DNA from 3 places in the Halalkalibacter sp. HAAS-P014 genome. Region 1 is predicted to be linked to each of the others. Evidence: riboswitches for the same ligand, from Rfam matches in the RefSeq annotation. Region 1 holds a riboswitch; each other region holds the start of a gene.
What was found. Region 1 has a riboswitch for thiamine pyrophosphate ahead of thiC (phosphomethylpyrimidine synthase ThiC). Riboswitches for the same ligand answer to the same signal wherever they lie in the genome.
Positions count from the first base shown of each region.

Region 2: it holds a riboswitch for thiamine pyrophosphate, as region 1 does, so the genes downstream of both, AC1FXZ_RS09260 (LuxE/PaaK family acyltransferase) here and thiC (phosphomethylpyrimidine synthase ThiC) in region 1, are expected to answer to the same signal.
Region 3: it holds a riboswitch for thiamine pyrophosphate, as region 1 does, so the genes downstream of both, thiE (thiamine phosphate synthase) here and thiC (phosphomethylpyrimidine synthase ThiC) in region 1, are expected to answer to the same signal.

Region 1 is NZ_JBWQTV010000002.1:104,405-108,648, forward strand. It holds gene AC1FXZ_RS01255 (2-hydroxyacid dehydrogenase) at 26-997, opposite strand; TPP riboswitch at 1,162-1,276, shown strand; gene thiC (phosphomethylpyrimidine synthase ThiC) at 1,406-3,190, shown strand; gene pepF (oligoendopeptidase F) at 3,374-4,244, shown strand, end outside.
Region 2 is NZ_JBWQTV010000011.1:128,234-132,477, forward strand. It holds gene AC1FXZ_RS09255 (acyl-CoA reductase) at 1-316, opposite strand, end outside; gene AC1FXZ_RS09260 (LuxE/PaaK family acyltransferase) at 313-1,437, opposite strand; TPP riboswitch at 1,547-1,651, opposite strand; gene AC1FXZ_RS09265 (HesB/YadR/YfhF family protein) at 2,512-2,793, opposite strand; gene AC1FXZ_RS09270 (quinone oxidoreductase family protein) at 3,319-4,244, opposite strand, start outside.
Region 3 is NZ_JBWQTV010000016.1:190,701-194,944, reverse strand. It holds gene aspA (aspartate ammonia-lyase) at 1-1,237, shown strand, start outside; gene AC1FXZ_RS13770 (YqgU-like beta propeller domain-containing protein) at 1,500-2,618, shown strand; TPP riboswitch at 2,687-2,794, shown strand; gene thiE (thiamine phosphate synthase) at 2,849-3,481, shown strand; gene thiS (sulfur carrier protein ThiS) at 3,483-3,680, shown strand; gene AC1FXZ_RS13755 (thiazole synthase) at 3,685-4,244, shown strand, end outside.

The DNA.
Region 1 (4,244 bases):
ATACCCTTTTTTATTTTGTATGAAGTTACCAAGTGTCTTCATTAAGCAAGCTTGGTGGCTTGATTCCTTTTAAGCTTTTTGTTAAATTCTCAGCTGCTAGTTTTGACATATTAAATTCACATTCAGTTGTCGACGAACCGATATGTGGTAACGTGACGATGTTTTGTAGTTTCAAAAGAGGGTTCTTAGGATCGGTTGGCTCTTTCGTATATACATCAATGCCTGCTGCATGAATTTCACCATTCTTTAAGGCGTAGTAAAGTGCTTCTTCATCGACATTTTTGCCCCGTGAACCATTGATAAAAATCGCCGTTTGTTTCATTTTCTTGAACTCATCAGTACTGATCATTTTTTCCGTTTCCTTGTTAGCTGGAACCATTAAACAGACAAAGTCAGATTGTGCCAATAGTTGATCTAATTCACTATAGCTAGCTTTATATTTTCTTTCTACTTCTTCATTTCTTCTCCGGTTATGATAAAGAATGTTCATTCCAAAACCGAAATGAGCTCTTTGGGCGATAGCAGAACCAATATTACCCATCCCAATGATCCCTAACGTTTTGTGATGGACATCTACCCCGTACTGCTCAGGTTGTAAGGAAATATCCCATTTTCCTGATTTTACATAGTGATCGAGCTCAGGAATCCGTCTTGCTGCAGCAATTATCATGCCAAAAATGGCGTCGGCAGTTGTATCATCCAGAACTCCTGGGGTGTTTGTTGCCAGGATTTTTCTTTTTGTCAATTCTTCAATGTCTAAATTGTCGTAGCCGACGGAAACATTAGAGACTATTTTAAGGTTAGGTGCACGGTCTAATAAGGCTTTATCAACTTTTAGCGCAAGCCCTATGATACCTACTGCCTCTTCTAGGGCTCTATCAAAATGTGGATCACCAATATATTCATGGTTTTTAAATGTTGTAACATCAAATTCTTTTTCTAATTCTTTAACGACTCGGTCATCGACTCTCATATAGACAATGATTTTAGGCTTCATAAGAGTTCCTCCTATCCTACATATTCCATAAAAGATTAACATAAAGTGTGGGGTGAAACCATTATAAGTGGGCACGAATCGATATGACTAAAACGTTTTGTTCAGAAAACTCTTTCTTTATTACTGTTCTTGTTATATACTGGAAACGAAATCAAAAAAATAATAGAAATAACTAGGGGAGTCCAAATAGCTGGGCTGAGAAACAAGAGCGTTAAAGATTGTTGACCCTTTGGACCTGATCTGGCTCATACCAGCGTGGGGAAGTTTATTAGTCATCATTTTATGAATTTACTTCTTTAATTAGCCGGGTCCAACCACATTTGTGGTTCCCGGCTTTTTTGCGTATCTACATACTTCCTTCTTGTGTTCTAGATCTCGTCCTTTCTATTAAAAAAAGGAGAGAATATAATGTCCACATCTTCATTGAACGAGAAAAACATTTCGATTATGTCCAGTTTTGAAGGTAGTAAAAAAGTATATGTTGAGGGATCGAGACCAGATATTCAAGTTCCAATGCGTGAAATTGAATTAAGTCCTACAACGGGAACGGTTGGAAAAGAGGCGAACCCACCTGTAAGAGTTTATGACACGAGTGGACCGTATACTGATGATACTTACCAAGTTGATATTACTAAAGGTTTGCCTACAGTGCGAAGAAGATGGATTGAAGAGCGTAGTGATGTTGAAGAATATGAAGGTCGAGAAAGTAAGCCTGAAGATAATGGTTATGTAACAGAGGGTGATTCTCGTGCGAATGATAATGTATTCCCAAGCTTGAAACGGAAACCACTACGTGCGAAAAAAGGCAAGAATGTAACACAATTGCACTATGCAAGACAAGGAATTGTAACGCCTGAGATGGAATTTATCGCGATTAGAGAAAATGTAGATCCAGAGTTTGTAAGAGAAGAAGTGGCAACAGGCAGAGCAATTATTCCATCTAATATTAATCACCCAGAAACGGAGCCAATGATTATCGGGCGCAATTTTCACGTGAAAATAAATGCGAATATTGGGAATTCTGCGGTTTCCTCATCGATAGAAGAAGAAGTGGAAAAGATGACTTGGGCGACTAGATGGGGCGCTGATACAATGATGGATCTCTCAACAGGGAAGAACATCCATACAACAAGGGAGTGGATTATTCGTAACTCAGCTGTTCCAGTTGGGACGGTTCCTCTTTATCAAGCATTAGAAAAGGTTAAAGGAATTGCTGAAGACTTAACATGGGAAGTTTATCGAGATACATTAATAGAACAAGCCGAACAAGGAGTTGACTATTTTACGATTCATGCAGGAGTCCTCTTGAGATATGTACCATTAACTGCAAAACGTTTAACAGGAATTGTCTCACGTGGTGGGTCGATAATGGCACAATGGTGTTTATATCACCATCAAGAAAACTTTTTATATACACATTTTGAAGAGATATGCGAAATTATGAAAACGTATGATATTGCTTTTTCGTTAGGTGATGGTTTGCGTCCTGGTTCCATTGCTGATGCCAATGATGAAGCACAATTTGCTGAACTCGAAACGCTAGGAGAATTAACGAAGCTTGCTTGGGAACATGATGTACAGGTAATGGTTGAAGGTCCAGGGCATGTTCCGATGCATTTAATCAAAGAAAATATGGATAAACAGTTGGAAATGTGCCACGAAGCTCCATTTTATACATTGGGACCTTTAACGACTGACATTGCACCAGGTTATGATCATATTACATCAGCGATTGGTGCAGCGATGATCGGCTGGTTTGGTACAGCGATGCTTTGTTATGTGACACCTAAAGAGCATTTAGGTTTGCCAAATCGTGAAGATGTCCGTGAAGGGGTCATTACGTATAAAATTGCCGCCCACGCAGCTGATTTGGCCAAAGGACATCCAGGGGCACGCGTGCGTGATGATGCTCTGTCTAAAGCTCGCTTTGAATTCCGTTGGAGAGATCAATTTAAATTAGCATTAGATCCTGAAAGAGCATTGGAATATCATGATGAAACTCTGCCTGCAGAAGGAGCAAAGACCGCCCATTTTTGTTCAATGTGTGGACCGAAGTTTTGCAGTATGAGAATTTCCCATGATATTCGTCAATTTGCAAAAGAGAATGACCTCGAGACTAGCGAAGCCATTGAAAAAGGAATGAAAGAAAAAGCCGAACAATTTAAGAGTTCAGGAGGTTCGATCTATCAATAAGGTTTTTTTAGGGAGATTTTAATGCAAATAGTGTATAAAAAGAATAGAAGCATTATATTGTAAATACATCCGAGCTAGAGAAAAAGAATCAAACTTTTTTCTCTAGCTTTTTGATACTTAAGGAAAATGTAGTAACATATACCATATAAGTATACACGCTTAGCCTGAAGGGAGTTTGATTAAATGGCAACATATAAGTCTAGGGATGAAGTGCCGTTACAAGAAAAATGGAATTTGGATGATATTTATTCAGAAATGTCACAATGGGACCAGGACTTTCAATCGGTCGAAGAGAGGGTTGGACGTTTAAAAGCCTTTGACGGAGAAATTACTAATGCTACGTCTTTGTATGAATATTTGGTTTTAACAGAGGAAACGAGCTACACCTTCAAAAAGCTTTATGTATATGCCATGCTACAAGGGGACCTTGATACAAGAGACTCAAAAGCACAGGCATTGTTAGATCGAGCAAAAGCACTTGGTGTAAAACTTAGTTCAGCGACATCGTTTTTTATGCCTTTCTTATTGAGCTTAGACGAAAGTACGCTAAGAGGATATATAAAAGAAGTAGATGGCTTATCATATTTTGAAGAAGATTTATTAGAATCTTTCCGTTATAAAAAACATGTCCTTACAAAGGAGAAAGAAGAGGTTCTTTCTGATCTAGGAGAAGCTTTATCTGCTCCAAGCAGTACGTTTGGTATGATTAATAATGCTGATATTAAATTTGGCGAGGTTACTAATAAAGAGGGAGAAAAGGTCGAACTGACTAGAGGGATGTACTCAAAATTAATAGAAGATGAACAACGTGATACACGTCGTGAGGCTTATAAAGCATATTACAAACCATATGTCCAGTTGAAAAATACGATCGCATCTACTCTATCTTCTGCGATCAAAAACAATGTAACCTTATCAAAAATGCGTCAGTACCCATCAGCTTTAGAAAAATCTCTTTTCTCAGACAATGTTCCTAAGGAAGTGTATGATAACTTAATTGAGTCAACAAAAGCAAATATTGAACCATTGCATCGCTATGCAAAGATTCGTAAAA
Region 2 (4,244 bases), on a different contig from region 1:
TCTCTTGATCATACCCCGTGATAACCGGGAGCATCTCTTCGGCAAGTTGACGGTATTTATAACGGGGATCCAACCACTTCTCAACTGCTTCACTTAAAAGATCAATCATTTCGTTTGTATGACGCTTTCGTAAATACTCTTCCTGTTGCACTTTGAGCGTATCAATAACATGTTCTATCATAAACGGAGTAAGCTCTGGAACATTCAACTCTAACTTCTGGCCATAATGTTCAAATTGCAATGTATGGGAGGGGGCATCAGCAAAAAGACCTTCACATTTTTTGGGTACATGAAAACATGAGAAGCTTGTTGTCATCTTTTTAACTTCTCCCCTGAACTTGATTGTGCAGAAGCCATAAATTGCTCAACAGCTAACGAACATCCTTTTGCTTCTGCACCTTCAGCCCTTCCTAATAAATAAAAACCGTCTTCTTCTTTTATCCCGATATCCTCTGTCAGAATCCCCATGACTGAATTATAATTGGCCAAATCATAATGAACGATAATTCCTTTTTTTCCTACAGGTTTTTCTTCCATCCGTTCGATATCAAGAATCACCGTTTTCACCCAATGAGGCGCTTGTTGTTTCGTTAATTTTCCTCCTTGGTTAAAAGGAAGTAGATTCGAGTCATAAAACTGCGAGCTTAACTCCGTCATCCCATACATATTGATACACATTTCTAGTGGCAGCGTAAACAAATCGCTCATCTCTTTTTTAAACTCCATTGGTTCAATTTCGCGCGAGCGTCCCTTCGCTCCACCCGTATCCATGATTCTACTTTTTTTAGGTAACTTGAATTGAAGACTTCTACTTTTACACTCATCTAGTAAATGAATAAACGAGAATGTTGCTCCAATTAAAAGAACGGGTTCGTCCTTTTTCTCTGCTAATTGAATCTCCTTAATAAGATTTTCTACTTCAAAACCACATTTAGAAAATACATACATACTGTCATCTGTGCCGAACACTTTTTTCGCAAGATGTAAATAATGAGCTAACGATGAATTCGGCATCTCGTCTTTCTCAGGAAAGAGGACAAACATTTTTACTTTATCAAGATCAGGTAAAACATATGGTTTAAAATGAGTTTTCATCGAAAGGTCATACACGTCCAAATCACGATGATAATTTTTCCCACGCTTCTGTGGATTCGTTGTCCCACTTGTCATAAAAACGGCTTCAGCGTCTTCAATTGGATTACATGATAAAGTTGTTAATTTAAATGCATCAATTGGAACAGGAGGAATCTCCAGAAAATGTTTCACTTTTCTTGGAGAAACACGACGCTTTCTACAAAATTTACGAAAAGGCTGATTATGTTCATATTGAAACTGAAACAACTGTAATGCCATCCTGTTAAATTCCTCTTCAGTTGAACTCGGCTGATTAATAAAATTAATTAATTTTTGTTTTAGGGCTATATAACCTTCTACCATACGTAACACTCCCATTCTAAACAATATTCTTTAATTAAATAAATGAAAAGACCACTTTCTATGTAGAAAGTGGTCATCACTTAAAAACTATGTATTCAAAAAATAGCTCATAATATGATGTCCACTTCCCTACGCTACGATTACGCAGTTCAGGTTCAAAGGGTTTAAGGGAAATACCTTAATCTCAGCCAATACAGCTCCCCCAGTGGCAAAAAGAAACTCATGTTATATTCTCATATCATATCACTATTGAAAGGTTCTTTCCACAAGGCTTCAGACAATTTGTCAAATAAAGAAGAAAAATGGTTAATGATATTCGATTGAGTCGTATCCCCCAATGACCTCTTCCACCTAGTTTTCAGTAAAAAAAATCCAGCTATTGTTAGCTAGATTTTCAACCGTTAACACCTTAGGAGACCCAACCAGTCTAACATCACTTTTTAAAATCATTGCTTTATTTTTCGATCCGTACATCAGTGGTAAAATTGATTTTATAAAGCATTTAATTGTGATGTTTGTTCGTTCCGTAGGTTATTGAAATACCATATCCATACATCACGATACCTTGATTGATTTTCTAAACACTTTTACATTGATAAAATCTTTTGCTCATTCATCCATGGACTTCATGCCCGTACTAATTGCCGTTAGATTAAATGTTTCAAAATTCTAACCACTCTTAGCTAGTATTGGTTTTACGTTTTTTTAACGGAACCAACGCAGATGGTTGAGCCTCCTACAGTGTTAACTTTTTTCTGTTTTTATCTTTCTTTCTAACTACATTATAGCATGCTTACTAAGCAAAAAGTTTGAACATTTGTTGAATCAGAACACTGTATTAACAGTACTTCTAATAAGCCAGCATTAAACTGAGGCGCTGAAAAAGTACCTCGAAGAAGCGCAATGGCTCCACACGTTACGCGCCTTACTATGAGAAACCCACTCATGGCAAGGCTTTCAAAAAAGGGTAACGGCTCTGCACATTGCCTAAGGACCACTGAAAAAGGGAAAGGCACCCTTTTTCAGTAGCCTCGCATTAAACCGGCTTATTAGTTAAAAACTTCACAAATGATATTAAACTACCATGATCTTTAGTTCATCTTGTTCTACATCTAATTGTATTGTGCAATCATTAAAATACCAAGAATCAACTTCTTCAACATAAAACGTTTTATCTTCGCTATCGAATCTTGGCCCATAATTTACAGGAGCCTCATTTGAGATTCCAATACTAAAACCATTATACATTCGTCCTAAGCCACCATATCGTGGAAATAAACGAATGCTCCTTTCCGTATTAAATTGAAATTCCTTTGAAAACCATTCCATTGCTTGTTTAGATATATTCAGTTCCATGTTAAAGCACCTCCCTACACTAAAGTCTATTGCAACAGAAAAATCCAATCTGTAATCTATCTCACACTATCAAAAGATACTTTATCGAATTCGACAATATTCGGCGTTTAGGAGAAAAGTAAGCAAAAAAAAAAATTATACAGTGAAACGAACTACAAACATAAACTCCCTACCTAGGGTAATCATTAAACATCGATTTAATGTAAGACATCTATAAGTTCTTGATAGCTGATATATTCTATATAACTAGACAAGAGAAGGCTAGCTATTAGCCTCAGTCATGGATATTTATTTTAGATGAAAACTAGGTTGGCATTTGAGCTCGCAAATGACAAAATCTACTATTAATCTCTTTAAAAAGGGCTCCGGTAGCACAGAACATAAAGACGATCGCAACCATCTCACAGAGAATGGGATTGTTACGATCGTCCATTTTTTTAGTCGGTGAGGCAAATTTAATTCGAAAGAAACAAACAACTAAAAAGTGGTTTGTTTCGATGAAATGAATATTATTCATGTGTTTTATCAAGGATATAAAATAACCTTCCCAACATTATTCCTATTTTCAACCCAGTTTTGCGCCAATGCAGCGTCTTTTAATTTGAAACTCTTGCTTACAAACATTTTTAATTGTCCACTTTCTAAAAGTGGAATAATAGCATTTGCTGTATCCTTTAATCGTTCCATTCTATGTTTTATCGTTGTCCCTAGGCTATAGCCAATTACAGATCGGCAACTTCCATGCAAGTCCAATGTATTTACTTCTCCCCCTGCAGCTCCTTTTCCATTTCCAAAATTGACAACTCTACCAAACATAGAAAGACAAGTAAGGCTTTCATTAAATACTTCACCTGATAATGAGTCTAAAATAATATCGACCCCTTGATTATTGGTAAGTTTACGAATTTTCTTAGTAAAATCTTCATCTCGATAATTAAATACATAATCTGCACCTGCTTCAATTGCAACAGTCTTTTTTAAATTATTACTTACCGTACCAAAAATGGTTTTTGCACCTAATAATTTTGCTAATTGAATGGCTGTAGTTCCAATTCCACCCGAAGCAGAGTGAATTAGAACAGTTTCACCTTTTGTTATTCTGGCACAATCTGTAAGTAATTGATAAGAGGTAAATGAAACAGTCGGGCATGCTGCAGCTGTTTCTGTATCAAGACTCTTACTTATAGGAAATGTTAGTTCTTCAACAGCAACAGCGTATTCTGCGTATGATCCACTAACAGGAAATGCTATTACCTTCTGTCCTACTTCTAAAGAACTCACTTTCGATCCAACCTTCTTAACAATGCCTACTAAATCCAGTCCCGGAATATAGGGAATTTTCTCTGTACCATGATAAACTCCAAGTCTTCCTTTAATATCAGCAAAGTTGATACTTGTAGCTTCCACTTTTACTAAAACTTGTTTGGGTTCTAGTGGTGGCATTTCTACGT
Region 3 (4,244 bases), on a different contig from region 1:
TGGTGTACTTAATGTTAATATTGCTGACGCTATAATTGAAGCGTGTGACGATGTAATTTCGGGTAAATTGCAAGAGAACTTTATTGTTGATGCAATCCAAGGAGGCGCTGGTACCTCATTTAATATGAATGCGAATGAAGTCATTGCCAATCGTGCTATTGAATTACTTGGAGGAAAAAAAGGAGAGTACATGAGGGTTAGTCCGAACACTCATGTGAATATGGCGCAATCGACAAATGATGCTTTTCCAACAGCAATTCATATAGCGACGCTTCGCTTGGCAGAAGGCTTAACGACTGAATTACAAGATCTCGTTAATAAACTAAAAGAAAAAGAGAAAGAATTTGATGATGTGTTAAAAATGGGACGTACACATCTCCAGGATGCTGTGCCAATTAGGTTGGGACAAGAATTCGGTGCGTATCAACGTGTATTGAATCGTGACCTTAGTCGAATAAAAGGTTCTGTAGAGCATTTATATGAAGTAAATATGGGAGCGACGGCAGTTGGGACAGGACTAAATGCAAAACCTGAATATATTGAAAAAATAGCTGGGTATTTAAGCGATATTACTGGTTATCCATTTGAAACAGCGGAAAACCTTGTGGATGCCACCCAAAATACAGATGCTTATACTGAAGTTTCAAGCGCATTAAAAATAATGGCCATTAACTTATCAAAAATGTCTAATGATCTGCGATTAATGAGTTCAGGGCCACGAACAGGTTTAAACGAAATTAACCTACCTGCAAGGCAGCCAGGATCATCTATTATGCCTGGAAAGGTAAATCCGGTAATGTGTGAAGTTGTGAATCAAATCTCTTTTCAAGTCATAGGGAATGATCACACAATAAGTCTTGCTTCTGAAGCGGGGCAATTAGAGCTGAATGTAATGGAACCAGTATTAGTTTTTAATTTATTGCAATCATTGTCAATTTTGCAAAATGGTATTCGTGTTTTTAGGGAGTTTGCAATAGATGGAATAACGGCTAATATTGAAGGGTGTCGCGAGATGGTTGAAAGAAGTGTAGGGATTGTTACAGCCATTAACCCACATGTAGGTTATGAAGTTGCTTCAAGAGTAGCAAAGGAAGCCATCCAGTCGGATCGCCCAGTTCGAGAAATTTGTTTGGAAAAAGGGATCCTTTCTGAAGAAGAATTAAATGAAATTCTTGATCCGAAAGAAATGACGAATCCAGGAATTGCTGGTGCTAGATTTATGCAGGGAGACAGTTAAAAAGTGAGAGCCATATAGGAACTTATTTCTAGTTCTGTGTAGCGTCTCCACAAGAAAAAGGGTGACTCAAACGTTTAGCTTCTATGAAATTGTAGTGCAACCGTTTATTTTTCTCTGCGCTATAAAGTAATAATTTAGAAGCTAATACAGTTGAGTTGCCCTTTTTTTGAAAATTACTATTTGTTGAAACGTTTAAAAGGCTTCAATCGTCTATATAGTATCTAAAGACAATCATGTGTATGAAGGAGGGTAGAGGGAATTGATGAAACGGCTATTTTTTAGTTTAATTATACTTCTTATAGTTTCAGCGTGTACTCAATCTTCATTAGTAGGTCAGCCGTTACCGAAAAGTTTGATGGAACTTCCCAAAAAGCGTGATATACCGTTCTCTTTTTTCACAGGTTCTCAAATTATTCCAATTCAAACAAATACTCGTGTTACAGAAGTCATGAGTTGGTATGACGGTGAGACAATTTTATATTTGCAAGAACAGGATGACGTGTCTGCAATTTATAAACATGACCTTTATTCAGGGGAGTCTTCACTTTTTTTTGATACGGAAGGTTGGATTGTAGATATCATCGCTAACGCTGATCATACGGTTTTTGCCATTCAACACATTACGTCAGATAATGAAGCAAGACTATTACTATTGGATCAGAATGGTGAGATAAAACAGACCATAATGGGATATGGGGAAGAGTATAGTATCTACTGGAATCCTTATAAGGTTGAGACGTACGTTATGGTAGCTTTTTTACCTAATTGGGAATACGAAACTTATGTGGGGAATGTAACAAATAATGAAATATCACAAGTAAATCTTGAACAGTCTTATGTTCAATGGATATCGCCTACAAATGTCGGTTACTTAAAATGGGATGAATTTGAACCTGGCTATCAAGCGCCATTATATGAAGTGAATGTCGAAAATGGAGAGATAAATAAATGGGAAGAAGCTGTAATTGCTTTTATGAGCTTCCCCGATGGAGTGTCGCTTTCTGTAACGGTTGACTCAGTTTACGATTTAGCATCCCAATACACTTTTTATCAAGAGCAAGAAGCTTTCCGTTCTATTGAGGTCCCTATTTTGAACACATACTCTGAACAATGGTGGATACCTTTTTATACTTATGACGATTGGAATGGAATTTTTTATTATTTACGGCCCAAATATAGTAGTGATTTCTTTAGCTATGAAGATGGCTTTGAGTTAATTGCTTATAATGTGGATGCTGATTCTGAAGAAAAGATAACTACATTAGAAAAACATGTTCCACTTTCAATATCTCCAGGAGGTTCTTTTCTTTTACTAGGTGAACGTTATGAAAATGCTTATGATTTATCAGAACAAGTGGTGGTTCCCATTTGGAACGGTTAGTTGGGAAATACTTCCCCTCTTGCTTTTTTACAGTAGTCTGTCATAATAAATAGTAATAAGTTCTGTATTTTAAAGACTAGGGGTGTCCATAACGATGGACTGAGAAGAAGGTGTTGCCTTTTACCCTCATACCTGATCTGGATCATGCCAGCGTAGGGAAGTCGTATTAGTCGTATTCCGTATGTTCGGGGTGCGACTTTTTTGTATTACAGATAGAAGGTGGGAGACCTATGAGAGAGTTTAAGCTATATGCGATAACCGGAGAAGAATTTCATCAAGGCCGTGACTTAACTGAAGTAATGGAAGAAGCGATTCTTGGTGGTGTGGACATTATTCAACTGCGTGATAAGAACAGCAGTAAACGAGATGTTTTAAGAAAAGCTAGAGCGTTGCGTGAACTTACAAGTAAACATGATGTTTTATTCATTGTTAATGATCATATCGATGTAGCCCTTGCTGTTAATGCAGACGGAATTCATCTTGGACAAGATGATTTACCTCTTTCTGATGCTAGGAAGATAATGGGGCCTGATAAAATTATTGGAATATCGACTCATCGTATTGAGGAAGCACGTGAGGCTGAAGTTGGAGGTGCTGACTATATTGGAGTAGGGCCAATTTTTCATACAAATAGTAAAGTAGATGTTGTAGATCCAGTAACAACAAATTATATTAAACAAGTTGTTTCCGAAATCAAGATTCCATTTGTAGCTATTGGTGGAATCAAACTGCATAATGTTGATCAAGTGCTTGATGCTGGAGCAACTCGAATTTGTATGATCTCTGAGATAGTAGGAGCTAAGGATATTAAAGGGGTTTGTGAGAGTTTTATCAAAAAATTAGCTGAAAGGGAGAGTGAATAAGGTGCGTTTGATTATTAATGGAGAAGAACATAATCTAGAAGTTTCTACACTTGAAGAAGTTGTGACTTATTTCAATCTTGAACCACATCTTGTCGTGACAGAAGTAGATGGAATGATAGTTGAGCAAGGGGAATGGTCAGATACTAAAATAATAGAAGGAATGAAAATTGAATTAGTTCAATTTGTCGGAGGGGGATGATCGGATGAAAAAAAATAAGCTTACAATTGCAGGTAAGGAATTATCCTCTAGGTTTTTCCTAGGAACAGGTAGGTATCCAAATCCCTTTGTCCAAAACGAAGCTATTAAAGCATCGGAAGCTGAGGTACTTACATTTGCCATTCGGAGAGTAAATCTAGATGCGCCGAATGAGGACGCAATACTGCAACATTTAGAAGGAATGTCATTTACGTATTTACCGAATACATCAGGTGCAAAAACGGCTGAAGAAGCAATTCGAATTGCAAGGCTTGCTAAAGCATCTGGTCTAAGTGATTGGATAAAAGTGGAAATTAGTGTAGATGAAAAAACACTTTTACCAGATCCTATTGAAACCCTTAAAGCAACGGAGGTTCTTGCAAAGGAAGGATTTGTTGTCTTACCGTATACATCGGATGATCCCGTTCTTTGTAAGAGGTTAGAAGAAGCTGGCGCGGCAGCTGTTATGCCTGGGGGAGCACCTATTGGAACTGGCTTAGGTATTTTAAACCCGTATAATCTTGAATTAATCATTGAGCAAGCTAATGTACCAATTATTGTTGACGC